Regions from separate parts of the Streptomyces sp. NPDC053079 genome, predicted to be linked through region 1. Evidence: riboswitches for the same ligand, from Rfam matches in the RefSeq annotation. Region 1 holds a riboswitch; each other region holds the start of a gene.
What was found. A riboswitch is a leader RNA that binds a small molecule or an ion and turns the genes downstream of it on or off. The one in region 1 is predicted to bind cobalamin.
Positions count from the first base shown of each region.

Region 1 (7,812 bases):
GTACGCGCGGCGAGTGGATGTCGTAGACGCCCGGGCCGACGGCGTGCGCGTAGCCTGCCGCGGCCAGTTCGTCGGCGACCTGCATGCGGGAGCGGGCGGCCTCCAGGCTGATGACGTCGGCGTCCAGCTCCTCGATGGCGGCCAAGATGTCGCCGAACTCCGCGTAGCACATGTGGGTGTGGATCTGGGTGTCCGCCCGCACCCCGGCCGTGGTGAGCCGGAACGCCTCGGTGGCCCAGGCCAGGTACTCCGCCCGGTCGGCGGTCCGCAGCGGCAGCGTCTCGCGCAGCGCGGGCTCGTCGACCTGGATGACGGCCGTGCCGGCGGCCTCCAGGTCGCCGACCTCGTCCCGCAGCGCCAGGGCGACCTGGCGGGCGGTGTCGGCCAGCGGCTGGTCGTCGCGGACGAAGGACCAGGCGAGCATGGTGACGGGGCCGGTGAGCATGCCCTTGACGGGGCGCTCGGTGTGGGACTGGGCGTAGCCGGTCCAGGCCACGGTCATCGGCTCGGGGCGGGAGATGTCGCCGGCGAGGATCGGCGGGCGGACGTAGCGGGTGCCGTAGGACTGCACCCATCCGTGCTGGGTGGCCAGGTAGCCGGTCAGCTGCTCGGCGAAGTACTGGACCATGTCGTTGCGTTCCGGCTCACCGTGCACGAGGACGTCCAGGCCGGCCTTGTCCTGGAAAGCCAGGACCTCACGGATCTCGGTCGCGATGCGCTCGTCGTAGGCGGTGGCGTCGATGCGCCCGGCGCGCAGGTCGGCGCGGGCGGTGCGCAGTTCGCGGGTCTGGGGGAACGAGCCGATGGTGGTGGTGGGCAGCAGCGGCAGGCCGAGCCGGGCCCGCTGGGCGGCGGCGCGCTCGGCGTACGGCTGGGGGCGGCGGGCGTCCGCGGCGGTGACGGCCGCCGCGCGGGCCCGTACGGCCGGGTCGCGGGTGAGGGCGGAGGCGGCGCGGGAGGCCCGGGCGGAGCGGTTGGCGGCGAGCTGCGGGGCGATGGTGTCGCTGCCCTCGTTGAGGCCGCGGGCGAGGGTGACGGTCTCCTCGGCCTTCTGCCGGGCGAAGGCCAGCCAGCGGGCGACCTGCGGGTCGACGTCGCGCTCGGCGGTGGCGTCGAGGGGGACGTGCAGCAGGGAGCAGGAGGGGGCGACGTCCACCCGGTCGGCGAGGCCGAGGAGGGTGGCGAGGGTGGACAGGGACCGTTCGAGGTCGTTGATCCACACGTTGCGCCCGTCGATCACGCCCGCGATCAGACGCTTGCCGGGCAGGCCGCCGGCGGCGGCGAGGGCGTCGAGGTTGGCGGCGGCGGGTCCGGTGAAGTCCAGGGCCAGGCCCTCGACGGGGGACTTGGCGAGGACGGGCAGGGCGTCGCCCACGCGGTCGAAGTAGGTGGCCGCCAGCAGCTTGGGCCGGTCGGCGAGGCCGCCCAGCTCCCGGTAGGCGCGGGCGGCGGCGTTCAGTACGGCCGGGGGCTGGTCCTGCACCAGGGCGGGCTCGTCGAGCTGGACCCACTCGGCGCCGGCCGCCCGCAGGTCGGAGAGGACCTCGGCGTACACGGGCAACAGCCGGTCCAGGAGGGTGAGGGGCTGGAAGCCGGGCGGGGCGCCGGGCGCGGGTTTGGCCAGCAGCAGATAGGTGACGGGGCCGACGAGCACGGGCCGGGCCGCGTGGCCCTGGGCGAGGGCTTCCCCCAACTCGCCCGTCTGCTTGGTGGAGTCGGCGGAGAAGGCGGTGTCCGGGCCCAGTTCGGGCACGAGGTAGTGGTAGTTGGTGTCGAACCACTTCGTCATCTCCAGCGGCGGGAACTGCTGGGTGCCGCGGGCCATGGCGAAGTAGCCGTCCAGGGCGTCGGCTTCGACGGCGGCGCGGTACCGCTCGGGGACGGCGCCGACCATGACGGTGGTGTCCAGGACGTGGTCGTAGAGGGAGAAGTCCCCGGTGGGGACCTCGTGGACGCCGGCGTCGGCCAGGCGCCGCCAGGCGTCGCGGCGCAGGGCGGCCGCGGTGTCGTGCAGGGCTGCGGCGTCGACGCGGCCGGCCCAGTAGCCCTCGACGGCCTTCTTCAGTTCACGGCCGGGCCCCTGCCGGGGGTAGCCGTGGACGGTGGCCCGGGCGCGGACGGCGGTGGGGGCGGTGGGGTGTGTTGCCACGGAACTCTCCTTCGCGAGTCGCGGGGGATCCCGGCGGGACCCGAGCGTACGAAGGGTCGGCAGATGCCGGCGGAGCACGCCCAGGCATGCGCCGTCCGTACCGCCGGCCCGCCCTCGAGGCCACCGAGATCACCGCGTGCGGTCGCACGCGGGCAGCGGCAGGTATTCGGACTCGCGGGCACGCCGTGTCGGTGGAGGACACGGCACCTAGTGGCCGTCGCTTCCCGGACCGCCGGGGCGGTCCAGTGCGTATGACGGCGGTCGTTCCCGCTCACCGCTGCGGGGCAGTCCCGGATTCCCACCGGGTTCCCTCTTGCGACGCGCCCGCCTGGAGGGCGGGGCGAACCGGCTGCGCCTTCACCCTAGACGCAGGGGCCCGTCCGCCGACAGGGGTTGCCCGGACAGTTTCGATCTTGCGTGCGGACGCGCGGGGTAGGGTCGTGGGCCGTGGCCGCCCCTGCGGGCCGTCAGGACCCCCAGCAGCGCCATAAGGCGAAAATTGCGGCCAAAACAGGAAACCTCACCGGGCCGTACCCCCTCTTCCCTCCCGGAGAACCCACTCCGAAGAGGAGCGACAACCGTGGGCCTTACGTCCCAGACTTTCCTGCTGTTCCTGGTGGTCATCGCCGTCGCGCTGGCCGCCCTCGTGCTGTGGCTGTGGCCACGGGCCGCGAAGAAGGGGATCCCGGCGCTCCTCTCCCGGCTCGGCCTGCTCGCCGTGGCGCAGCTGGGCATCCTGTCGGTGCTGCTCGTCGCGGCGAACAACGAGTTCGGCTTCTACTCCACGTGGAACGAGCTCCTCGGCCGCAACTCCAGCAAGCAGGAGCTGAAGGGCGGCAAGGACGGCAAGCGGCCGCCCGCGCTCGTCGTGAAGGGCCAGGAGTCCGTCGGCCTGGGCCCGAAGGAGAAGGCCGGCCAGGTCGACCGGATCGAGATACGCGGTCCCGTCAGCGGGCTGGGCATGGACGGCTTCGCCTATCTGCCGCCGCAGTACTTCCAGAAGGAGCACGAGAACGACCGGTTCCCCGTGATCGTGGCGATCACCGGGCAGCCCGGCGTCTCCAAGAACCTCATCACCCAGATCAAGGTCCCGCAGGCGGCCTCCCGCGCCATCGTGGCCAAGCAGATCAGGCCGACGATCGTGCTGATGGTCCGGCCGTCGGTCGTGGCGGACCGCGACACCAACTGCACGGACGTGCCGGGCGGCCCGCAGGCCATGACGTTCTTCAACCAGGACCTGCCCATCGCCGTCAACGACGTGTACCGCGCGGACAATTCGCGGGGCGGCTGGGGCGCGGTGGGCAACTCCACGGGCGGGTACTGCGCGCTGAAGGCGGCCATGACCAACCCGGCCCGCTACGGCGCCGCGGCCGGGCTGTCCGCCGACCTCTTCGCGCGCCAGGACCGCGACACCGGTGACCTCTACGCGGGCAACAAGCAGATCAGGAACGAGTCCGACCTGACCTGGCGCCTGGAGCACATGGCTCCGCCGCCGGTGTCCCTGCTCCTGGCCGCCAGCTCGAAGGGCGAGGAGAAGTACTACGAGCCCATGCTGAAGTTCGCGGGGAAGGCCAAGGCGCCGACCAAGGTCGACAAGCTGGTCCGTGAGGAGGGCGGCCACAACTTCCAGACCTGGCGCGAGGAATACCCCGAGGTCCTGCGCTGGCTCGACAAGGAGCTGACCGCCCGCCGCTGAGGCCGCGCGGGGTTTCCCGTCCGGCCGGGAACGGTTTCGGCCACGGCCACGTCCCAGCCAGTGTGGCCCGAATGCGCACGGCTCGGTACGCCGTACGCAGGGGGAGGGGGCGTACGGCATGGACGGGATGGACACCACGCGGCGCAAACCGCTGCTGGCCGGGCGGTACCGGCTCATGGAACAGCTGGGGCACGGCGGCATGGGCGTCGTCTGGCTCGCCATGGACGAGGTGCTCGACCGGGAGGTCGCGGCCAAGGAGGTCCGGGCGCCGGAGCACATGAACGACGAGGACGTCCGGGTGCTGTACGCGCGCCTGAAGCAGGAGGCCCGGGCCGCCGCGCGGGTCGCCCACCCCCATGTGATCACCGTGCACGACGTGGTCGAGCAGGAGGGCCGCCCCTGGATCGTCATGGAGCTGGTGCGCGGCCAGTCGCTGGACAAGGTGCTCCGGCAGGAGGGCGTGCTCCAGCCCAAGGAGGCGGCCAGGATCGGCGCGCAGGTGCTGCAGGCGCTGCGCGCCGCCCACGCCGTGGGGGTGCTGCACCGCGACGTCAAGCCGGCGAACGTCCTGCTGGAGGCCGGGGGCCGGGTGGTGCTCACCGACTTCGGCATCGCCGTCATCGAGGGCGCCGGCACCCTGACGCGCACCGGCGACCTGGTCGGCTCCGCCGAGTACCTGGCCCCGGAGCGGGCCACGGGCCGTCGCCCGGGCATCCCCTCCGACCTGTGGTCGCTGGGCACCCTGCTGTACGTGGCGGTGGAGGGGGTCTCCCCGTTCCGCCGGGGCGACGCGCTCAGCACGCTGCGGGCCGTGGTCGACGACGAGCCCGCGGCGCCCCGGCGGGCCGGGCCGCTGACGCCGGTGCTGGAGGGGCTGCTGCGCAAGGACCCGGAAGCCCGCATGGGCTCGGCGGAGGCCGAGCAGCTCCTCGACCGGGTCGCCGCCGGCCTGCTCACGGAGGAACCGCCCGGGTACGTCCGCACCGCCCTCGACGAGCGGGTGCGCCACCCGGACCCCGGACGGCCGCTGACGGTACCCGACACGCCGACACCGACACCCACGCCCGTACCGACACCGACACCGACGCCCTCACCTGCGCCGAGGCCCACGCCGACGCCGGAACCCGGGCCCGTCGTGGGGCGCTCCGCGGGGACGCCGTCCGTCAACGTGCCGGTCGGGCTGCAGCAGGGCGGCCTGGCGACTCCCCTTCTCGCTCCGGGCCCGGGAGGGTCCGCCGCGTCCGTCGGGTATCCCGTGCGTCCGCTGCCGCACCCCGGGACGGGGCCGGAGCCCGGCCCGGAGCCACGGCCGCGGACGGCGGTGTGGATCGTGGCGGCCGTCGTCGCGCTGGTCCTGCTCGCCGGTGGGGCCGCGGCCCTGTTCGCCCTGCGCGACAACAGCGGCTCGCAGCCGGGCGACAACCCGGGCGGCGGCCCCACGGGGGTGGCCACGCCCGGGCAGACGGAGGACACGTCCGAGCCGGCGACCCCCGGACCCACCACGGACCCCACCACGGACCCGACCACGGGTCCGAGCACCGACCCGACGGGGTACGCCAGTTGCGGCAGCGGCTGGGTGACCTCGTGCTAGCGCGTACGGACTGAACCGTCGGAATTCGTGAACCGGCTATCGGGGGGTGTGCGCTGTGAGGCGCGAACGGATGAGGATCGTCTCCCTGCTGGCCGTCTGCGCGCTGCTGGGCGGCGCGGGGGCGGCGGGCTGTTCGAAGGCTTCGAAGAAGATGGTCGCCGAGATAGCCCTGGAAGCCGCGGGGGTGATCGCGCCGGGTGCGTTCATACCGGCGCCGGGCACCGATCTGCAGGGGGTCAAGGCGCTGCCCCGCAGCGGTGAGAAGGCGGCCGAGGCCCGGGGGGTCATCGGCGGGACCCCGGGCAAGACCCGCTGCGACAAGAGCAAGCTGGTCACCGAGCTCCTGCGCGACCCCGCCAAGGCGGCGGCCTGGGCCAAGATCCGGAAGATCCCCGTCGACAAGATCGAGGAGCACGTCAAGGGCCTGAGCGAGGGCCATGTGCTCGTGGACACCCTGGTCAGGAACCACAATTACCAGGGGGACGGCAAGACGGTCTCGTATCTGTCCGTCGTCCAGGTCGGTACCGCGCTGCTCTTCGACGCGTACCGGAACCCCGCGGTCAAGTGCAACTGCGGCAATCCGCTGCTGCAGCCCGAGAACAACGTCGACCGCATGGCGTCCACGTACACCGGGCAGCACTGGGAGAGCTTCCAGAACTCGCAGGTCACCGTCATCACCGCGAGGCCCCTGGACGAGGGGCCCATGAAGACCCTCCCGCTCGTCGACGCCTACCAGCCCGACAAGGGCTTCGACCGCCCGGTGGGCAGCGACGGCGCGGACGACTCCAAGACCTTCCCGGTGCCCCTGCCGCCCGCCCCCACGCCGTCCCGGTCGGGCTCCGGGGGCGGTTCGGGGAGCCCCTCCGGGACTCCGTCCGACACTCCGTCCGGCACTCCGACTGGAGGGTCATCCTCCGGTTCCCGTCCTCCGTCCAGCGGCGGAACCGCCACCTCCAGGCCGCCCACCACCGCGCCGCCCAGCCCCTCGCGCACGGCGCCGCCGAGGACGGGCTCGCCCATGGTGCCGCCGTCCGTCACGAGCAAGCCGCCGACCCGATCGGCCCCGCCGGTCTCCCAGCCGCCCCCGCGCACGGCCTCGGCGGCACCGCCCGTCCACACGACGTCGGCGCCGCGGCCCCCGAAGACGGCACCTCCCCCGGTCGAACACACCATCGCCCCACCGCCGAGGACGGCGGCACCGCCGGTCGAACACACCGTCGCCCCGCCCCCGAGGACCGCGGCTCCGCCCGTCGAACGTACGGCCGCACCGCCCCCGAGGACGGCGGCGCCCCCGGTGGAACGCACCCTCGCGCCGCCGCCGAGGACGGCCGCGCCGCCGGTCGAGCGCACCGTCGCCCCGCCGCCCAGGACCGCGGCTCCGCCGGCCGCTACCGCGCCAGGGCCGCCCGCGCCCGCTCGAAGTGCCGGTCAGTGACCTCGTAGGTCGGGCTCGCGTACAGGCCCCGCGCGCTCTTCGCGGGGTCCGGGTGCGGATTGCGGTACAGCCGCTCGGCGAGGTCCCGCAGCCGCAGCATCACCGGCGCCGCGGCCCCGACCTCGGCCGGGGCGCCGGTGAAGGCGTGCTCGAGGACGCACAGCAGCTGGGCGTACACCTCGTTGAACTCCTCGGCGGCCCGCCGCACGGCGCTGCCGCGTGGGTAGTGAGCCACCTTGGCCTCGGGGTCGATGGGGTGGACGTCGCGCCAGGCGACCTCCACGACGGGGCCGGTCGGCCCCGTGGCGGGGGTGTCGTGCGGCCCGTAAGCGCGTTGCTGGAGGAGCTCGTTGAACCGGAAGTAGTGCGCGGGCTCCCTGGCTTCGCCGAAGATCTGGTCGTCGGAATCGAAGACGGTCATGCTCACGCCCTCGCCCTGTTCGGTGATGACCTTCAGCGCCTTGAGCGCGGAGGCCAGGCCGGTGACCGCGAAGACCTCGCCGCCGGAGTTGTAGAAGTGCTCGGGACCCACCTGCCGGGCCCGGTCGCCGCTGAAGAGCCGCCGCTCCCCCAGCTCCGCCGTCAGCCGCAGCACCCCCTCGCGGATGGTGTCGTAGAACTGCCCGATGGAGGTCCAGCCCTCGTCCCCGGCCGCCGAGGGGTGACCCGGCGGCCCGGTCAGGTACTCGGGCTGCTCGATGCGCAGGAAGGTCTCCAGAGCCTCGGTCCCGAAGTGGCGCAGGGCGACGGTGATGCGGTCCCTGCTGTAGGGCAGCTGGGCGGGGTAGCCGGTGACGAACTGCGAGTTCGCCACCAGCGGCGTGCCGTCGACCGCGTTGAGGAGGTTGGCGACGAGCGTCATGTGCAGCATCTCTTCGAGCACGACGGCCCGGATCGCGTAGAAGGCGGGCCGGTTGGTGCCGGCCCGCAGCGTGTACATG
Region 1 covers NZ_JBITZJ010000009.1:225,025-232,836, reverse strand. The annotation lists gene metE (5-methyltetrahydropteroyltriglutamate--homocysteine S-methyltransferase) at 1-2,149, opposite strand, end outside; cobalamin riboswitch at 2,310-2,464, opposite strand; gene ACIGXW_RS30935 (alpha/beta hydrolase-fold protein) at 2,730-3,845, shown strand; gene ACIGXW_RS30930 (serine/threonine-protein kinase) at 3,964-5,436, shown strand; gene ACIGXW_RS30925 (DUF6777 domain-containing protein) at 5,507-6,871, shown strand; gene ACIGXW_RS30920 (ferritin-like protein) at 6,825-7,812, opposite strand, start outside.

Region 2 (7,812 bases), on a different contig from region 1:
TCCTCGGAGCGGCCCACTTTCACCAGCAGGTCGCCGCGCACGCTCGGCAGCAGGTGGTACTCCGCGAGCGCCGGCTCCCCGGCCAGCGCGTCCACCAGCTCCAGCCCGGCCTCCGGGCCGTACGCCATCCCGACCGCCACCGCCCGGTTGAGCTCGACCACCGGCGACGGCATGCGCTCGGCGAGCGTCGCGTACAGCGCCGCGATGCGCTCCCAGTCCGTCTCCTGCGCCGTACGCGCCCGCGCGTGACAGGCGGCGATGGCGGCCTGCAGCGCGTACGGGCCCAGCGCGCCGCCCAGCCGTTCCGCCCGCTCCAGGGAGGCCAGCCCGCGCCGGATCAGCAGTCGGTCCCAGCGCGCCCGGTCCTGGTCGAGCAGGAGGACGGGCTCGCCGCGGGGCCCGGTGCGGGCGGCCGAGCGGGAGGCCTGGATCTCCATCAGGGCCACCAGGCCGTGGACCTCCGGCTCCTTCGGCATCAGGCCCGCCAGGACCCGGCCCAGGCGCAGGGCCTCCTCGCAGAGCGCCGGGCGCATCCAGTCGTCGCCGGCCGTGGCGGCATAGCCCTCGTTGAAGATGAGGTAGACGACCTCCAGGACGGAGGACAGCCGCTCGCCCAGTTCGTCTCCCTGCGGCACTTCGAAGGGCACGCCCGCGTGGGCGAGGGACCGTTTCGCCCGGACGATGCGCTGGGCGACCGTGGGCTCCGCGACCAGGAAGGCGCGGGCGATCTCGTCGGTCTTCAGCCCGCCGAGCAGGCGCAGGGTCAGCGCCACGCGGGCTTCCGTGGACAGCACCGGATGGCAGGCGGTGAAGACGAGGCGCAGGAGGTCGTCCTCGATGTCGTCCTCGACCGGGAGGGAATCCTGCGGAGCCTGCTGCTCCCTCTGCAGCTCGTGCCCGAGGAGGGCGAGCTTGCGCGCGTAGGTCTCCCTGCGGCGGACGAGGTCGACGGCGCGGTGTCTGGCGGTGGCCATGAGCCAGGCGCCCGGCTTGTCCGGGACGCCCGACTCCGGCCACTGCTCGAGGGCCGCGACCAGCGCGTCCTGTGCGAGCTCCTCGGCGATGCCGACGTCGCGCACGATGCGGGTGAGGCCGGCGATGAGGCGCGGGGACTCGATTCTCCACACCGCGTCGATCGCGCGGTGGGTGTCGGAAGCCGTCACGCGCCCATCGTAGGGACTACTGCTGTGCCTTCCGGCGCAGCTCGTCCCGCAGGGCCTCCTCGCGCGCCGCCTCCTCGGGCGGCAGGACGTCCGCGGGGAAGTCGGACGGCTCGAAGATCTGCCGGACCTCGACCTCCCCGTCCTCGAAGGGGACGCGCCGGGCCCACTCCAGGGCCTCGTCCCGGTCCTTGACCTGGATGATCCAGAAGCCCGCGATGAGCTCCTTCGTCTCGGCGAAGGGCCCGTCGGTCACGGTGCGCCGGCTGCCCGAGTACGAGACCCGGGCGCCCTTGGACGAGGGGTGCAGGCCGTCGCCGGCGAGCATGGCACCGGCCTTGACCAGCTGCTCGTTGTACTGCCCCATCTCGGCGATCAGCTCCTTGGTCGGCATGACACCGGCCTCGGAGTCCTCGCTCGCCTTGACGATCATCATAAAGCGCGGCATAACGACAATCTCCCGTTCGATCGGTACGTGAGCTGGGCTGTTCCCAACCCTTCACCTGTACGTCGAACGGGAGACGCCGGAATCGACGTGTCGCGCCGATTTTTCGGAACCGGTCCGTCAGGACCGGATTCCTAGAACTCGTCGTCGAAGGAGACCGAGCCCTCGACCGCCACCTGGTACGCGGACGCGCGGCGCTCGAAGAAGTTGGTCAGCTCCTGGACGTTCTGCAGCTCCATGAAGGAGAAAGGGTTCTCCGAGCCGAAGACCGGCTTGAAGCCCAGTCGCACCAGGCGCTGGTCGGCCACGCACTGCAGGTACTCGCGCATGGACTCGGTGTTCATGCCCGGCAGGCCCTCGCCGCACAGGTCGCGGCCGAACTGCAGCTCCGCCTCGACGGCCTCCTTCAGCATGTCCGTGACCTGCTGCTGGAGCTCGTCGTCGAAGAGGTCGGGCTCCTCCTGGCGGACGGTGTCCACGACCTCGAACGCGAAGTTCATGTGCATGGTCTCGTCGCGGAAGACCCAGTTGGTGCCGGTCGCCAGGCCGTGCAGCAGGCCGCGGCTGCGGAACCAGTACACGTAGGCGAAGGCGCCGTAGAAGAACAGGCCCTCGATGCACGCGGCGAAGCAGATCAGGTTGAGCAGGAAGCGACGGCGGTCGGCCTTCGTCTCCAGCCGCTCCAGCTTCTCGACCTCGTTGATCCACTTGAAGCAGAACTGGGCCTTCTCGCGGATGGAGGGGATGTTCTCCACCGCGTCGAACGCCGCGGCGCGGTCGTCCGGGTCGGGCAGGTAGGTGTCCAGCAGGGTCAGATAGAACTGGACGTGCACGGCCTCCTCGAAGAGCTGCCGCGACAGGTACAGCCGCGCCTCGGGGGAGTTGATGTGCTTGTACAGCGTCAGGACCAGGTTGTTCGCCACGATCGAGTCGCCGGTCGCGAAGAACGCGACCAGGCGGCCGATCATGTGCTGCTCGCCCGGCGAGAGCTTGGCGAGGTCGGCGACGTCCGAGTGGAGGTCGACCTCCTCCACGGTCCAGGTGTTCTTGATCGCGTCGCGGTAGCGGTCGTAGAAGTCCGGGTACCGCATCGGGCGCAGGGTCAGCTCGAAGCCCGGGTCGAGCAGGTTCTTCTCGGTGGAGCTCATTACTGGCAGGCCTCGCAGGACTCGGGGTTCTCAAGGGAGCAGGCGATGGCGTCCGCGTCGGGCGCGGCCTGCTGCACCGGGATGGTGGCGGCCGCACTGGCCGACCGGGCGATCCGGGTCGCCGGACGCGAGCGCAGGTAGTACGTCGTCTTGATGCCCTGCTTCCAGGCGTACGCGTACATCGAGCTGAGCTTGCCGATGGTGGGCGAGGCCATGAAGAGGTTCAGCGACTGGCTCTGGTCCAGGTACGGCGTACGGGCCGCGGCCATGTCGATCAGGTAGCGCTGCGGGATCTCCCAGGCGGTGCGGTACAGGTCGCGCACCTCCTGCGGGATCCACTTCAGGTCCTGGATCGAGCCGTTGGCGTCCGTCATGGCGTCGCGGGTCGTGCGGTCCCACACGCCGAGCTTCTTGAGGTCCTCCACCAGGTAGGTGTTGACCTGCAGGAACTCACCGGAGAGCGTCTCGCGCTTGAAGAGGTTGGAGACCTGCGGCTCGATGCACTCGTACACGCCCGCGATGGAGGCGATGGTCGCCGTGGGGGCGATCGCCAGCAGCAGCGAGTTGCGCATGCCGACCTCGGCGATGCGGGCGCGCAGCGCGTCCCAGCGGTCCGCCCAGGCCGGGACGGCGTTGGGGTAGTGGTCGGGGTGCAGCACGCCGCGGGCGGTGCGTGTCGCGGACCAGGCCGCGTGCGGGCCGTGCCGCTCGGCGAGGTCGGCGGAGGCCTCGTACGCCGCGAGCATGATCCGCTCGGAGATGCGGGTGGACAGCTCCTTCGCCTCGGGGGAGTCGAAGGGCAGGCGCAGGCGGAAGAAGACGTCCTGCAGGCCCATCAGGCCCAGGCCCACCGGGCGCCAGCGGTTGTTGGAGTTGCCGGCCTGCTCGGTCGGGTAGAAGTTGATGTCCACGACGCGGTCGAGGAACGTCACGGCCGTACGGACCGTACGGTCGAGCTTCTCCCAGTCCATCTCGCCGTCGGCACCCAGGTGCTGCGCGAGGTTGACCGAGCCGAGGTTGCAGACCGCGGTCTCGCTGTCGTCGGTGACCTCGAGGATCTCGGTGCAGAGGTTCGAGGAGTGGACGACCTTGCCCTTTTCGGCCGTCTGGTTGGCCGTGCGGTTGGCGGCGTCCTTGAACGTCATCCAGCCGTTGCCGGTCTGCGCGAGGGTGCGCATCATGCGGGCGTACAGCACGCGGGCCGGGATCTGCTTGACGGCCTTGCCCTCGGCCTCGTACCGGCGGTACGCGGCGTCGAACTCGTCGCCGTAGAGGTCGACCAGGTCGGGCGTGTCGGCGGGGGAGAACAGCGACCAGTCGGCGTCGGCCTCGACGCGGCGCATGAACTCGTCCGGGATCCAGTGCGCGATGTTGAGGTTGTGGGTGCGGCGGGCCTCCTCACCGGTGTTGTCGCGGAGCTCCAGGAACTCCTCGATGTCCGCGTGCCAGGTCTCCAGGTAGACGCAGGCGGCGCCCTTGCGCCGACCACCCTGGTTGACCGCCGCCACGGAGGCGTCGAGGGTGCGCAGGAACGGCACGATGCCGTTGGAGTGACCGTTGGTGCCGCGGATCAGCGAGCCGCGCGAGCGGATGCGGGAGTAGGACAGGCCGATGCCGCCCGCGTGCTTCGACAGGCGCGCCACCTGGTGGTAGCGGTCGTAGATCGAGTCCAGCTCGTCCAGCGGCGAGTCCAACAGGTAGCAGGACGACATCTGCGGGTGGCGGGTGCCGGAGTTGAAGAGCGTGGGGGAGGACGGCAGGTACGACAGCGTGCTGGTCAGCCGGTACAGCTCCGCGACGTCGTCCAGGGCCCGCTCCGAGTGGTCCTCGGCCAGACCGCAGGCCACGCGCAGCAGGAAGTGCTGCGGGGTCTCGATCACGTCGCGGTGGATCGGGTGGCGCAGCAGGTAGCGGCTGTGCAGGGTGCGCAGGCCGAAGTAGCCGAAACGGTCGTCGGCGCCGTCGGTCAGCGCCGTCTCGACCAGGGCGTCCAGGCGCTCGGCGTGGGTGGCCACGAAGGCGGCGGTCTCGTCCGCGATCAGGCCCTCGCGGTGGCCGACGGCGACCGAGGCGGAGAAGGACGTCGCACCCTGGCCGGCCGCCTCGTCGGCGATGGCACGGGTGAGCAGCCGGGCGGCGAGCTTGGAGTACTCCGGCTCCTCGGCGATGAGACCGGCGGCGGCCTCGGTGGCGAGGGAGCGCAGCTCGGCCTCGTCCGAACCGGGGTGCCGGCCGCGCAGCGCGGCGGCGGCGACCTTGCCCGGGTCGGTGGCGGGCAGATCGGCGGTGAGATCGGTCAGGGTGCGCAGCAGCGCGGTCCCGGGGCCGCCGGTCGCTTCCGCGTTCGCTGAGACCGGATCTGCGGGCGCGATGGTCACGTGTGGCTCTCCCTCGCTCGGCTGGGGTGGGCCGGGCGGGAGGCGCGCGACGGTCGCGTACGGGCATGCCGCTTGCACCAGGGCACACCTCGTAGGCGTCCGCCGGCCCAACCCGCGGGGCCCGGACGAATTCAACGCCCATAGCCGAGCCCAGGGCAGGCTCGGTGGTGGACGCGCTGTCGGCAGGTCCTCGGACTTCGGTGCGCTGTGTATATGCGCACACATACACCGTTGCGGGACAGTTCCGGATTTCCACCGGATTCCCCTGCGACGACAGCGAGGACGAGCATACATCTAGTGCCGGGCCTCGTACGCGCCCCCACATGTTGTGTCGTCCCGTCATGAAGCGGTTGCGGAATGTGCTAACGGGTGGGCCCGGCAGGGCAAGCGAAGAGGGCCGTCACGCCCCCTGGACGGGGGTGTGGCGGCCCTCTGGAGGGTGGGTCGGGTCAGTGCCCGCCGGGGGCCCCCACGGTGGCCGGGGGGAGGTCCGTACGGACGCCTGGGTCGCCGGCGTCGGCGGTGTAGTCCGACGGCCGGGTCTCGTCCACGCCGTCGGGCGCCTTCAGCGCCCTGAGGACGAACGTCGCGACGATGACGACGATCACATTGAGGACGAAGGCGGTGAGGCCGATGTAGCCCTTCTCGCCGATGAGCGGGATCAGGTTGGTGTTGCCGAAGTGGTCCTGGGTGGCGCTCGGCGTGTCGTACGCCCGCCAGGTGCCGTAGATCATCCCGGCCGCCCAGCCCGCGAGCAGCGCCCAGCGGTGGCACCAGCGGGTGAAGAGACCGCCGACCAGGGCCGGCACGGTCTGCAGGATCCAGATGCCGCCGAGCAGCTGGAAATTGATGGCGACCGTTTTGTCCATGGTCAGGACGAAGGCGAGGGCGCCGACCTTCACCAGCAGGGAGGCGAGCTTGGAGACCTTCGCCTCGTGTTCGGGAGAGGCGTCCGGCTTGATGAAGTCCTTGTAGATGTTGCGCGTGAAGAGATTTGCCGCCGCGATCGACATGATGGCGGCCGGAACGAGCGCGCCGATGCCGATGGCCGCGAAGGCCACACCCGTGAACCAGTCGGGGAACATGTCCTCGAAGAGCTGCGGGATCGCGAGCTGTCCGTTCTTCACCTTCACCCCGGCGGCGATGGCCATGAAGCCGAGCATGGCCAGCAGGCCCAGCATCAGGGAGTAAAGGGGAAGAATGGTGGTGTTGCGGCGGATGACATTGCGGCCCTTGCTGGAAAGCACCGCGGTCACCGAGTGCGGATAGAGGAACAGCGCCATCGCCGAGCCCAGGGCGAGCGTCGCGTACGCCCACTGCGCCTGCGGTCCGGTGATCAGCGAGCCGCGAGGCTTGCCGGTGGCCGGGTTTTCTGCCGCGAACGCCTCACCGGCCTTCGCGAAGATGTCGCCGAAGCCGCCGAGCTTCATCGGGATGTAGACGATCGCCACGATGATCACGATGTAGATCAAGGTGTCCTTGACGAACGCGATCAGCGCGGGCGCGCGCAGCCCCGAGGAATAGGTGTAGGCCGCGAGCACACCGAAGGCGATCAGCAGCGGCAGGTCCTTCACGAACCAGTTGGTGTTCTCCCCGCCGCCGACGCCCATGACGTCCAGAACCGCCTGGATGCCCACCAATTGCAGCGCGATGTACGGCATCGTGGCGAGTATTCCGGTCAACGCCAGGGCCAGCGAGAGGCCCTTGGAGCCGAACCGGCCCCGGACGAAGTCCGAGGACGTCACATAGCCGTGCTTGTGCGCGACCGACCAGAGGCGGGGCAGGAAGGTGAACACGAGCGGGTAACAGAGAATGGTGTACGGCACCGCGAAGAAGCCCGCCGCGCCGCCCGCGTAAATGGCGGCCGGGACGGCCACGAACGTATACGCGGTATAGAGGTCACCGCCCAGCAGGAACCAGGTGACCCAGGTGCCGAAGGAGCGGCCGCCCAGTCCCCACTCGTCGAGATTGTTCGCGTTCTCCGCGCGCCGCCACTTCGAGGCCAGAAAACCCATGACCGTGACGGCGAGGAAGAAGATGATGAAGACGGTGAGCGCGACACCGTTCACGCCGTCCTTCATCGCGGCTCACCTCCCGCACGCGCACGCGTCCGCCGCTCGTGGCGGCGCACGATGACATAGGCGACGACGGTGAGCAGCGTCGAGAGGACGACCCACAGCATCTGGTACCAGTAGAAGAAGGGGATACCGATGAAGGCCGGGGTGAGCCGGGAGTAGGAGTCGACCCAGAGCATCGCCGCGAACGGCAGGGCCAGGCATACGCCGGCGATGACCAGCGGCAGGGTGACGACCGGTTCGCGGCCACCCCCGGGTGGCTGCGCGGGTGGTTGCGACATGCGTGACTCCGTCCCCTGAGCGATCACTTGCGTAATGCGCAGGAAATCTAGGGGAGGGTGCCTCCGGACGTCACCCCCTATCCGCATATCGGAATGATTCAGAAGGTGCCGGTTCCGTTTGTGTGGGTTCCGTTTGCGTCGGTTCCGTTTGCGCCGGTGAGGAACTCGGCCGCGGCCAGGCCCGATACGCGAGTGGCCCCGTGGGTCGCGAGGTGCGGAGCGCCGGGGGTGTCGGCGCCGGGGACGCCCATCTCGACGACGACCGCGTCCGGGCGCCGCCGCAGGAGGCGGCCGAGGGCGCCGGCCATCCAGGAGTGCCGGGCCG
Region 2 covers NZ_JBITZJ010000002.1:702,080-709,891, forward strand. The annotation lists gene ACIGXW_RS10495 (RNA polymerase sigma factor) at 1-1,163, opposite strand, end outside; gene ACIGXW_RS10500 (YciI family protein) at 1,180-1,596, opposite strand; gene ACIGXW_RS10505 (ribonucleotide-diphosphate reductase subunit beta) at 1,740-2,753, opposite strand; gene ACIGXW_RS10510 (ribonucleoside-diphosphate reductase subunit alpha) at 2,753-5,131, opposite strand; cobalamin riboswitch at 5,295-5,438, opposite strand; gene mctP (monocarboxylate uptake permease MctP) at 5,581-7,212, opposite strand; gene ACIGXW_RS10520 (DUF3311 domain-containing protein) at 7,209-7,487, opposite strand; gene ACIGXW_RS10525 (glycoside hydrolase family 3 protein) at 7,586-7,812, opposite strand, start outside.
Region 2: linked by a shared signal. The riboswitch ahead of ACIGXW_RS10510 (ribonucleoside-diphosphate reductase subunit alpha) and the one ahead of metE (5-methyltetrahydropteroyltriglutamate--homocysteine S-methyltransferase) in region 1 are both predicted to bind cobalamin.

Region 3 (7,812 bases), on a different contig from region 1:
AGGGCCAGGACCGCGCCGGCGACGAAGCCGATGACGGCCTGCGGCCCGCCGAAGGAGGCCACCATCAGCGGGATCGTCACGAAGGGCCCGATGCCGCACATCTGGCTCATGTTGATGGTCGTGGCCTGGAACAGTCCGATGCGGCGCACGAAACCGTCCCGCTGTCCCGGCACCGCCGCCTTTTCGGGCCCGCGTTCCGCGCCTGTTGCCGAATCCGTCATGGCGTCAGCCCCTTCGCCCCGTGATTAGGTCCACTGCACTCGTACACCGGCCCGCCGGACGCGTCCATCACCTGCGGAGTGTCGGCGACTCTGGTGCCGCGGACGACGGACAGTCAAGATCTGTGCACGAAGCGCATCAACGCATCACCCGAGAAGAGACGCGAGGATGACAGTGCGGGGAGGAAGAGTGGCCGTGGTGGGCGGCAGCATCGCGGGCTGCGCCGCCGCGCTCGCGGCGGCCCGCGCCGGTGCCGACGAGGTCGTGGTCTACGAGCGGACCCCCGGCGGGCTCCAGGACCGGGGCGTGGGCCTCGCCGTCCGCGACGAGCGCTACAGCGAACTGGAGGCGGCCGGCTACGTCGACGCCGCCATGCCCTGGGTGCGGCTGACCACCCGCACCTGGCTCACCCGGGACGGCGGCGACCGCGCCGGCCGCCGGCTGGGGGAGCTGCCGTTCCCGTTCCGCTCGTACAACTGGGGCTCGCTGTGGCGGGAGTTACGGGCCCGCGTCCCCGCGTCCGTCGACTACCGGCGGGGCGCCACCGTCGAGCAGGTCGTCCCCGAGCCCGACGGGGTCGGGGTGCGCCTGGCCGACGGGAGCGAGGAGCGCTTCGACCTGGTCGTCGGCGCGGACGGCTACCGCTCGGCCGTACGGGCGGCCACCCGTGCCGCCACCGCGCCCGTCTACGCCGGCTATCTGGCCTGGCGCGGCACCGTGCCCGCCGACGCGCTGCCGGGCCCGCGCACCGCATGGGCCGAGCACGAGGCGGCGACCGTCACCTTCCCCGGCGGCCACATGATCGCCTACCGCATTCCCGGCGCCCACGGCGTTGGCGCCTTCGCCAACTGGGTCTTCTACACCGCCCCGCCGCCCTCCGCCGCCCCCGCGCTGCGGGAGGCGACGAGCCTGCCGCCAGGCACGGTGACCGACGAGCTGATGGCACACCACGCGGCGGTGGTCGAGCGGCACTTCCCGCCGTACTGGCAGGAGTTCGTCCGCCTCACGCCCAGGGAGCGGACCTCCGTCCAGCCCCTCTACGACCTCGCCGTGCCGCACTACGGCGAGGGCCGGCTCGTCCTCGCCGGCGACGCGGCCGCCGTCACCCGCCCCCACACCGGCAGCGGCGCGGTCAAGGCCCTCCAGGACGCCACGGTGCTGGAACGCGCTCTGCGCTCGGCCACGAGCTGGGACGAGGCGGTACGGGCCTACGACGCCGAGCGCTCGGCCGCGGGCCTGGCCGTCGTCGAGCTCGCCCGCCGGCTGGGCCGGGCACAGGTGGAGGCCACGCCCGACTGGGCGGCCATGGACCAGGGCGCGCTCGAACAGTGGTGGCGCGAGGCGGCCGACGGGGAGCGGGTCTTCGGAGGCCAGGAGTTAAAGTGGCCCGGCCGTGGTGTTCGGGAAGACCGGTGACGGACCCTCGTGGTCCCATTCCGGAGCGGCCCTCGCCACTGTGATCGGGGAGTGACCGTCCCGTTCCGCGCGCCCATGGGCGCGCGGAGCCACTGGCCGCAGCCGGCTGCCGGGAAGGCGGGGGCGGGCGCGAACGGACCCGTAAGCCAGGAGACCGGCCACGGCATCTCGAAATGATCCACGAGGTGCTGGAGCGTTCACCCCACGATGACTGCGTTTCCCGAGTTCCCCGATTCCCCCGCCGGCCCCGCGCCCGCCTTCCGCTGGCGTCGCCAGGACACCCTGCGCACCGCGGGCCTGCTGGCCGTCATAGCCGCCCTGCACGTCGTCGCGTTCGGCGTGCTCTTCCTGATGGTCGTGCCGAACCACTACACCGTCGACTCCAAGGTCTTCGGCGTCGGCCTCGGCGTCACCGCCTACACCCTCGGCATGCGGCACGCCTTCGACGCCGACCACATCGCCGCCATCGACAACACCACCCGCAAGCTGATGGCCGACGGCAAACGCCCGGTCTCCGTCGGCTTCTGGTTCGCCCTCGGCCACTCCAGCGTCGTCGTCCTGATGGCCCTGCTGGTGGCCGGCGGCACCCAGCTGGCCGGGACGCTGATGAACGAGGAGTCCACCACCCACCAGACGCTCGGCGTCATCGGCACGACCGTCTCCGGCGGCTTCCTCTACCTGATCGCCGCCCTCAACCTCGTCGCCCTCGCCGGCATCCTGCGCATCTTCCGCGCCATGCGCGAGGGCCGTTACGACGAGACCGAGCTGGAGAAGCACCTCGACTCGCGCGGCTTCATGAACCGCGTCCTCGGCCGCTTCACCCGCTCCATCACCCGCCCCGGGCAGATGTACCCGCTGGGCTTCCTCTTCGGCCTCGGCTTCGACACGGCCACCGAGGTCACGCTGATGGTCATGGCCGGCAGCGGCGCCGCCGCCGGGCTGCCCTGGTACGCGATCCTGTGCCTGCCGCTGCTGTTCGCCGCCGGCATGAGCCTGTTCGACACGCTCGACGGCACCTTCATGAACTTCGCCTACCAGTGGGCGTTCTCCAACCCCGTCCGCAAGGTCTACTACAACCTCACCATCACCGGGCTGTCCATCGCGGTCGCCTTCCTCATCGGCACCATCGAACTGGTCGGCGTCCTGCACGAGAAGCTCGGCCTCGACGACGCGGTGACCGGCTGGATCGCCGGACTCGACCTGGACAACGTCGGGTTCGTCATCGTCGGGCTGTTCGTGGTGGTGTGGGCCGTCGCGCTCGCCTACTGGCGCCTGGCCAAGGTCGAACAGCGCTGGGCGGCCCGTACGGCCCCGGCCACGCCCGCCGCCGTCACCGACCCGTGAGCCGGGCGCGCCCGGACGGCCGGCGGGTCAGGGGCGCGCACACCCCTTGCCCTCGCACTCCTTGCGCGCGCTGATGACGGGCCGGCCGTTGCCCGCGGACTCCTCCCGCACCACCACCCGGGTCGGCCCGCCGCACGTCAGACATGTCCGTGAGGAGGGGTCCCGCTCCCGGTCGATCGCCGCGGCGATCCTGTGCAAAGGGCCCGCGGCGGTATCGGTGTCGGACATGGGCCATCCCGTTCGCTTCACGGTCGTCGCACTGCCAGAGGGCTGCATCGTGACGCACACCCCCTGATCACGTCAGCGCCTTGGGCTCCGATCACCCTCCACGGGGTGCGGCGGTGTCCGCGCTGACGCCGTCGGCCCGCCCCTAGGGGCGGGCCGCGGGCAGCGTCACCTCGAAGCGGCAGCCGCCCGGGACGTTGCGGACCGTCGCCCGGCCCGCATGCGCCTCGACGATGCCGCGGACGATCGCCAGCCCCAGGCCCGCGCCGCCGTGCCCGTGGGCCTCGGGGGTACGCGCCGCCGAACCGCGCCAGCCCGTGTCGAAGACGCGCGGCAGGTCCTCCTCCGGGATGCCCCCGCACTCGTCGGTGACCGACACCACGACCGTGCCGGCCGCCCGCCGCGCGGCGACCGCCACCGTGCCGTCGGCGGGGGTGCGGCGGATGGCGTTGACGAGGAGGTTCCCCAGGACCCGGGTCATCTCCTTGCCGTCGACCTCGACCGGGACCGCGTCGACCTCCCCGCCCACCAGACGCACGCCGTGCTCGCGCGCCAGCGGCCCGGCGCCGGCCAGCGCGTCGCCGACCAGGTCGTACACCGACATGCGGCTCGGGTGCAGCGGCAGCGCCCCCGCGTGGATGCGCGAGAGCTCGAAGAGATCGCCGACCAGGGCGTTGAGCCGGTCCACCTCGGTGCGGATCTGACGGAAGTAGCGCCCGGGGTCCTCGGCCACGCCGTCCTCCAGCGCCTCCGACATCGCGCGCAGCCCCGCCAGCGGGGTCCGCAGGTCGTGCGAGATCCAGGCGACCAGCTCGCGCCGGGACGCGTCGAGGGCGCGTTCGCGCTCCCGCGACGCCGCGAGCCTGGCACTGGTCGCCGCCAGCTCCCGGCCCAGCTCGGCCAGTTCCGCCGTGGCCCCGCCGTCCGGGGCGGCGAAGCCGCCCTCGTCGAAGGAACGGGCCGCCCGGGTCAGGGCGGCGCTGCGCGCCACCACCCAGCGGCCCAGGAGCAGCGCCGTGGCGAGGGAGACCACGGCGGCCATCGCGCACACCGTCGTCACGACGGTCAGGTCGTGCGAGGACAGGAACATCGCCCACGCGACGGCCAGCGTCCCGGCCAGCATCGCGGTCACCGGGACCGCGGCCACCACGGTCAGGGACACCGCGACCGACCGGTGGCGCAGGGCCCGCAGCGCGAGGGCCCCCAACAACCCGGCGGCGACCGCGCCGAGCAGGGCGTAGAAGGCGATGAGCGCGACGTCACGCACGGCCGGGCTCACCGTCCAGCCCCGGCGCGGTGAAGCGGTAGCCGACGCCCCAGACGGTCTGGATCAGCCTCGGCCGCGCCGGGTCGTCCTCGACCTTGCCGCGCAGCCGCCGCACATGGACGGTCACCGTGGACAGGTCGCCGAACTCCCAGCCCCACACTTCCCGCATCAGCTCCTCACGGGCGCAGGCCCGGCCGGGGTGGCGCAGCAGGAACGCCAGGAGGTCGAACTCGCGGACCGTGAGGGAGATTTCGGCGCCCCCCTTGGTGACGCGCCGGGCCGCGGGGTCCAGCGCCAGGCCCCCCGCGCGCAGCGGCGGCGTGCCCGCCGGGCCGGGCGCACCCGCGGCGTGGGCGCGGCGCAGGACCGACCGCACCCGCAGGACGAGCTCGCGGGGGCTGAAGGGCTTGGTGACGTAGTCGTCCGCACCGACCTCGAGGCCGAGGATGCGGTCCTCCTCCTCGCCACGGGCCGTCAGCATGATCACGGGGAGGGCGCCGTGGTCGCGGCGCAGCGCGTGGCACACCGCGAAGCCGTCCATGCCGCCGGGGAGCATGAGGTCGAGGACGACGAGATCGGGCCGGACGGCGGCGGCCGCCGCCAGGGCGGCGGGGCCGTCCGCCGCCCTGGCGGCGGTGAAGCCGGCGCGGGTGAGGTAGCCCGCCACGATCTCGGCGACGGTGGGGTTGTCGTCCACGACGAGGACGTGGGCGGGTGGGGTGTCGTGCATGCCCTCAGCTTGGCACCCCGGAGGGCTCTTCCCCGATCCCGCCCTTTCACCGTTTCTTGTCCTCAATCGCCGGACGGGCTCAATTTCAGCCCGTCTGGGGGTACCTCCCAGCGGTAGCTGGGGGAGATTGAGGACCGGGGTCTGGGGCGGAGCCCCAGTTACGGGAAGGGGCGGGGTGGGGAATGATCAAGTCATGCACGACCCCTACGTCCGCGTGCGCGGCGCCCGCGAGCACAACCTCAAGGCCGTCGACGTCGACATCCCCCGAGACGCCCTCGTCGTCTTCACCGGAGTCTCCGGCTCCGGCAAGTCCTCCCTCGCCTTCGGCACCGTCTACGCCGAGGCCCAGCGCCGCTACTTCGAGTCCGTCGCCCCCTACGCGCGCCGCCTCATCCACCAGGTCGGCGCGCCCAAGGTGGACGAGGTCAGCGGGCTGCCACCCGCCGTGGCGCTGGAGCAGCGGCGGTCCGCGCCCACCTCGCGCTCCTCCGTCGGCACCGTCACCACGCTCTCCAACTCGCTGCGCATGCTCTACTCCCGCGCCGGCGCCTACCCCGAAGGGGCCGCGCGGCTGGACTCCGACGCCTTCTCGCCCAACACCGCCACCGGGGCCTGCCCGGAGTGCCACGGTCAGGGGCGCGTCCACCGGGTCACCGAGGACTCGCTGGTCCCCGACCCGTCGCTGTCCGTCCGCGAGGGAGCCATCGCCGCCTGGCCGGGCGCGTGGCAGGGCAAGAACCTGCGGGACATCCTCGACACGCTCGGGTACGACGTCGACCGGCCCTGGCGGGAGCTGCCGCGGGCGGACCGCGAGTGGATCCTCTTCACCGACGAGCAACCCGTCGTCACCGTGCACCCCGTACGGGACGCCGAGCGCATCCAACGCCCCTACAAGGGCACGTACATGAGCGCCCGCCGCTACGTGCTGCACACCTACGCGGACTCCAAGAGCGCCGCCCTGCGGGCCCGTGCCGAGCGGCACCTGGTCAGCGGGGCGTGCCCGGTGTGCGACGGGCGGCGGCTGCGGCCCGAGGCGCTGGCCGTCACGTTCGCCGGGCGGGACATCGCCGCGCTCGCCGCGCTGCCGCTGGACGCCCTGGCGCGGACGCTGCGCCCCGTGCGGGACGGCGAGGGGGTCGCCGCGGCGCTCGCCCGGGACCTGGTCGCCCGCATCGAGGTGCTCACCGAGCTCGGCCTGGGCTACCTCAGCATCGACCGCCCCACCCCGACCCTGTCGGCCGGCGAGCTGCAGCGGCTGCGGCTCGCCACCCAGCTGCGCTCCGGCCTCTTCGGCGTCGTCTACGTCCTGGACGAGCCCTCCGCCGGTCTCCACCCGGCCGACAGCGCCGCCCTGCTGACCGTCCTGGACCGGCTCAAGGCGGCCGGGAACTCGCTGTTCGTCGTCGAGCACCACATGGACGTCGTCCGCCGCGCCGACTGGATCGTGGACGTCGGGCCCGCGGCGGGCGAGCACGGCGGGCGGGTGCTCTACAGCGGGCCGGTGGACGGGCTGGCCGAGGTGGCCGGCTCCGCGACGCGCCGGTTCGTCTTCCCCGACGGGGCCGGGCCCCGGGCCCGTACGCCCCGCGAGCCCTCGGGCGTCCTGGCGCTGCGCGGCGTCACCCGGCACAACCTCCGCGACCTCGACGTGGACGTCCCGCTCGGGGTCTTCACCGCCGTCACCGGGGTCTCCGGTTCGGGCAAGTCGACGCTGGTGGGGGAGGCGCTGGCGGAGACCGTGGCCGCGCACCTGGAGGGGCGGCAGCCGGAGGTGAAAGCCGAGGGGCTCGCGGCCGTCGACCGGCTCGTGCGCGTCGACCAGAAGCCGATCGGCCGTACGCCGCGCTCCAACCTGGCGACCTACACCGGCCTCTTCGACGCCGTGCGCAAGGTCTTCGCCGCGACCGACGAGGCCCGCGCCCGGGGCTACGGCGCCGGCCGCTTCTCCTTCAACGTCGTCGCCGGGCGCTGCGAGGTCTGCCAGGGCGAGGGGTTCGTCGCCGTCGAGCTGTTGTTCCTGCCCGGTACGTACGCCCCTTGCACCGCCTGCGGGGGAGCGCGCTACAACCCCGAGACGCTGGAGATCGCCTACCGGGGCGCGAGCATCGCCGACGTGCTCGACATGACCGTCGACGCGGCCGCCTCCTTCCTCGCCGACGTGCCCGCCGCACGGCGCGGCCTGCGCACCCTGCAGGACGTGGGCCTGGGCTACCTGCGCCTGGGGCAGCCCGCCACCGAGCTGTCCGGCGGGGAGGCGCAGCGCATCAAGCTCGCCACCGAGCTGCAGCGCACCCACCGCGGACACACCCTGTACGTGTTGGACGAGCCCACGACCGGGCTGCACCCGGCCGACACCGAGGTGCTGCTGCGCCAGCTGCACGGTCTGGTCGAGGCGGGCAACACCGTGGTGGTCGTCGAGCACGATATGGCCGTCGTGGCGGGCGCGGACCGGGTCCTGGACCTGGGGCCGGGCGGCGGCGCGGAGGGCGGCCGGGTGGTCGCCGCGGGCACGCCGCAGGAGGTGGCGCGGTCGGCGGCGAGTGTGACGGCGCCCTATCTGGCCGAGGCCCTGCGGGCGTAGCCACGCGCTCTGGACGGAGTGCACCCCTTC
Region 3 covers NZ_JBITZJ010000001.1:394,025-401,836, forward strand. The annotation lists gene ACIGXW_RS01770 (APC family permease) at 1-221, opposite strand, end outside; gene ACIGXW_RS01775 (FAD-dependent monooxygenase) at 415-1,635, shown strand; cobalamin riboswitch at 1,597-1,813, shown strand; gene ACIGXW_RS01780 (HoxN/HupN/NixA family nickel/cobalt transporter) at 1,843-2,979, shown strand; gene ACIGXW_RS01785 (hypothetical protein) at 3,007-3,207, opposite strand; gene ACIGXW_RS01790 (HAMP domain-containing sensor histidine kinase) at 3,350-4,471, opposite strand; gene ACIGXW_RS01795 (response regulator transcription factor) at 4,464-5,201, opposite strand; gene ACIGXW_RS01800 (ABC transporter) at 5,395-7,782, shown strand.
Region 3: linked by a shared signal. The riboswitch ahead of ACIGXW_RS01780 (HoxN/HupN/NixA family nickel/cobalt transporter) and the one ahead of metE (5-methyltetrahydropteroyltriglutamate--homocysteine S-methyltransferase) in region 1 are both predicted to bind cobalamin.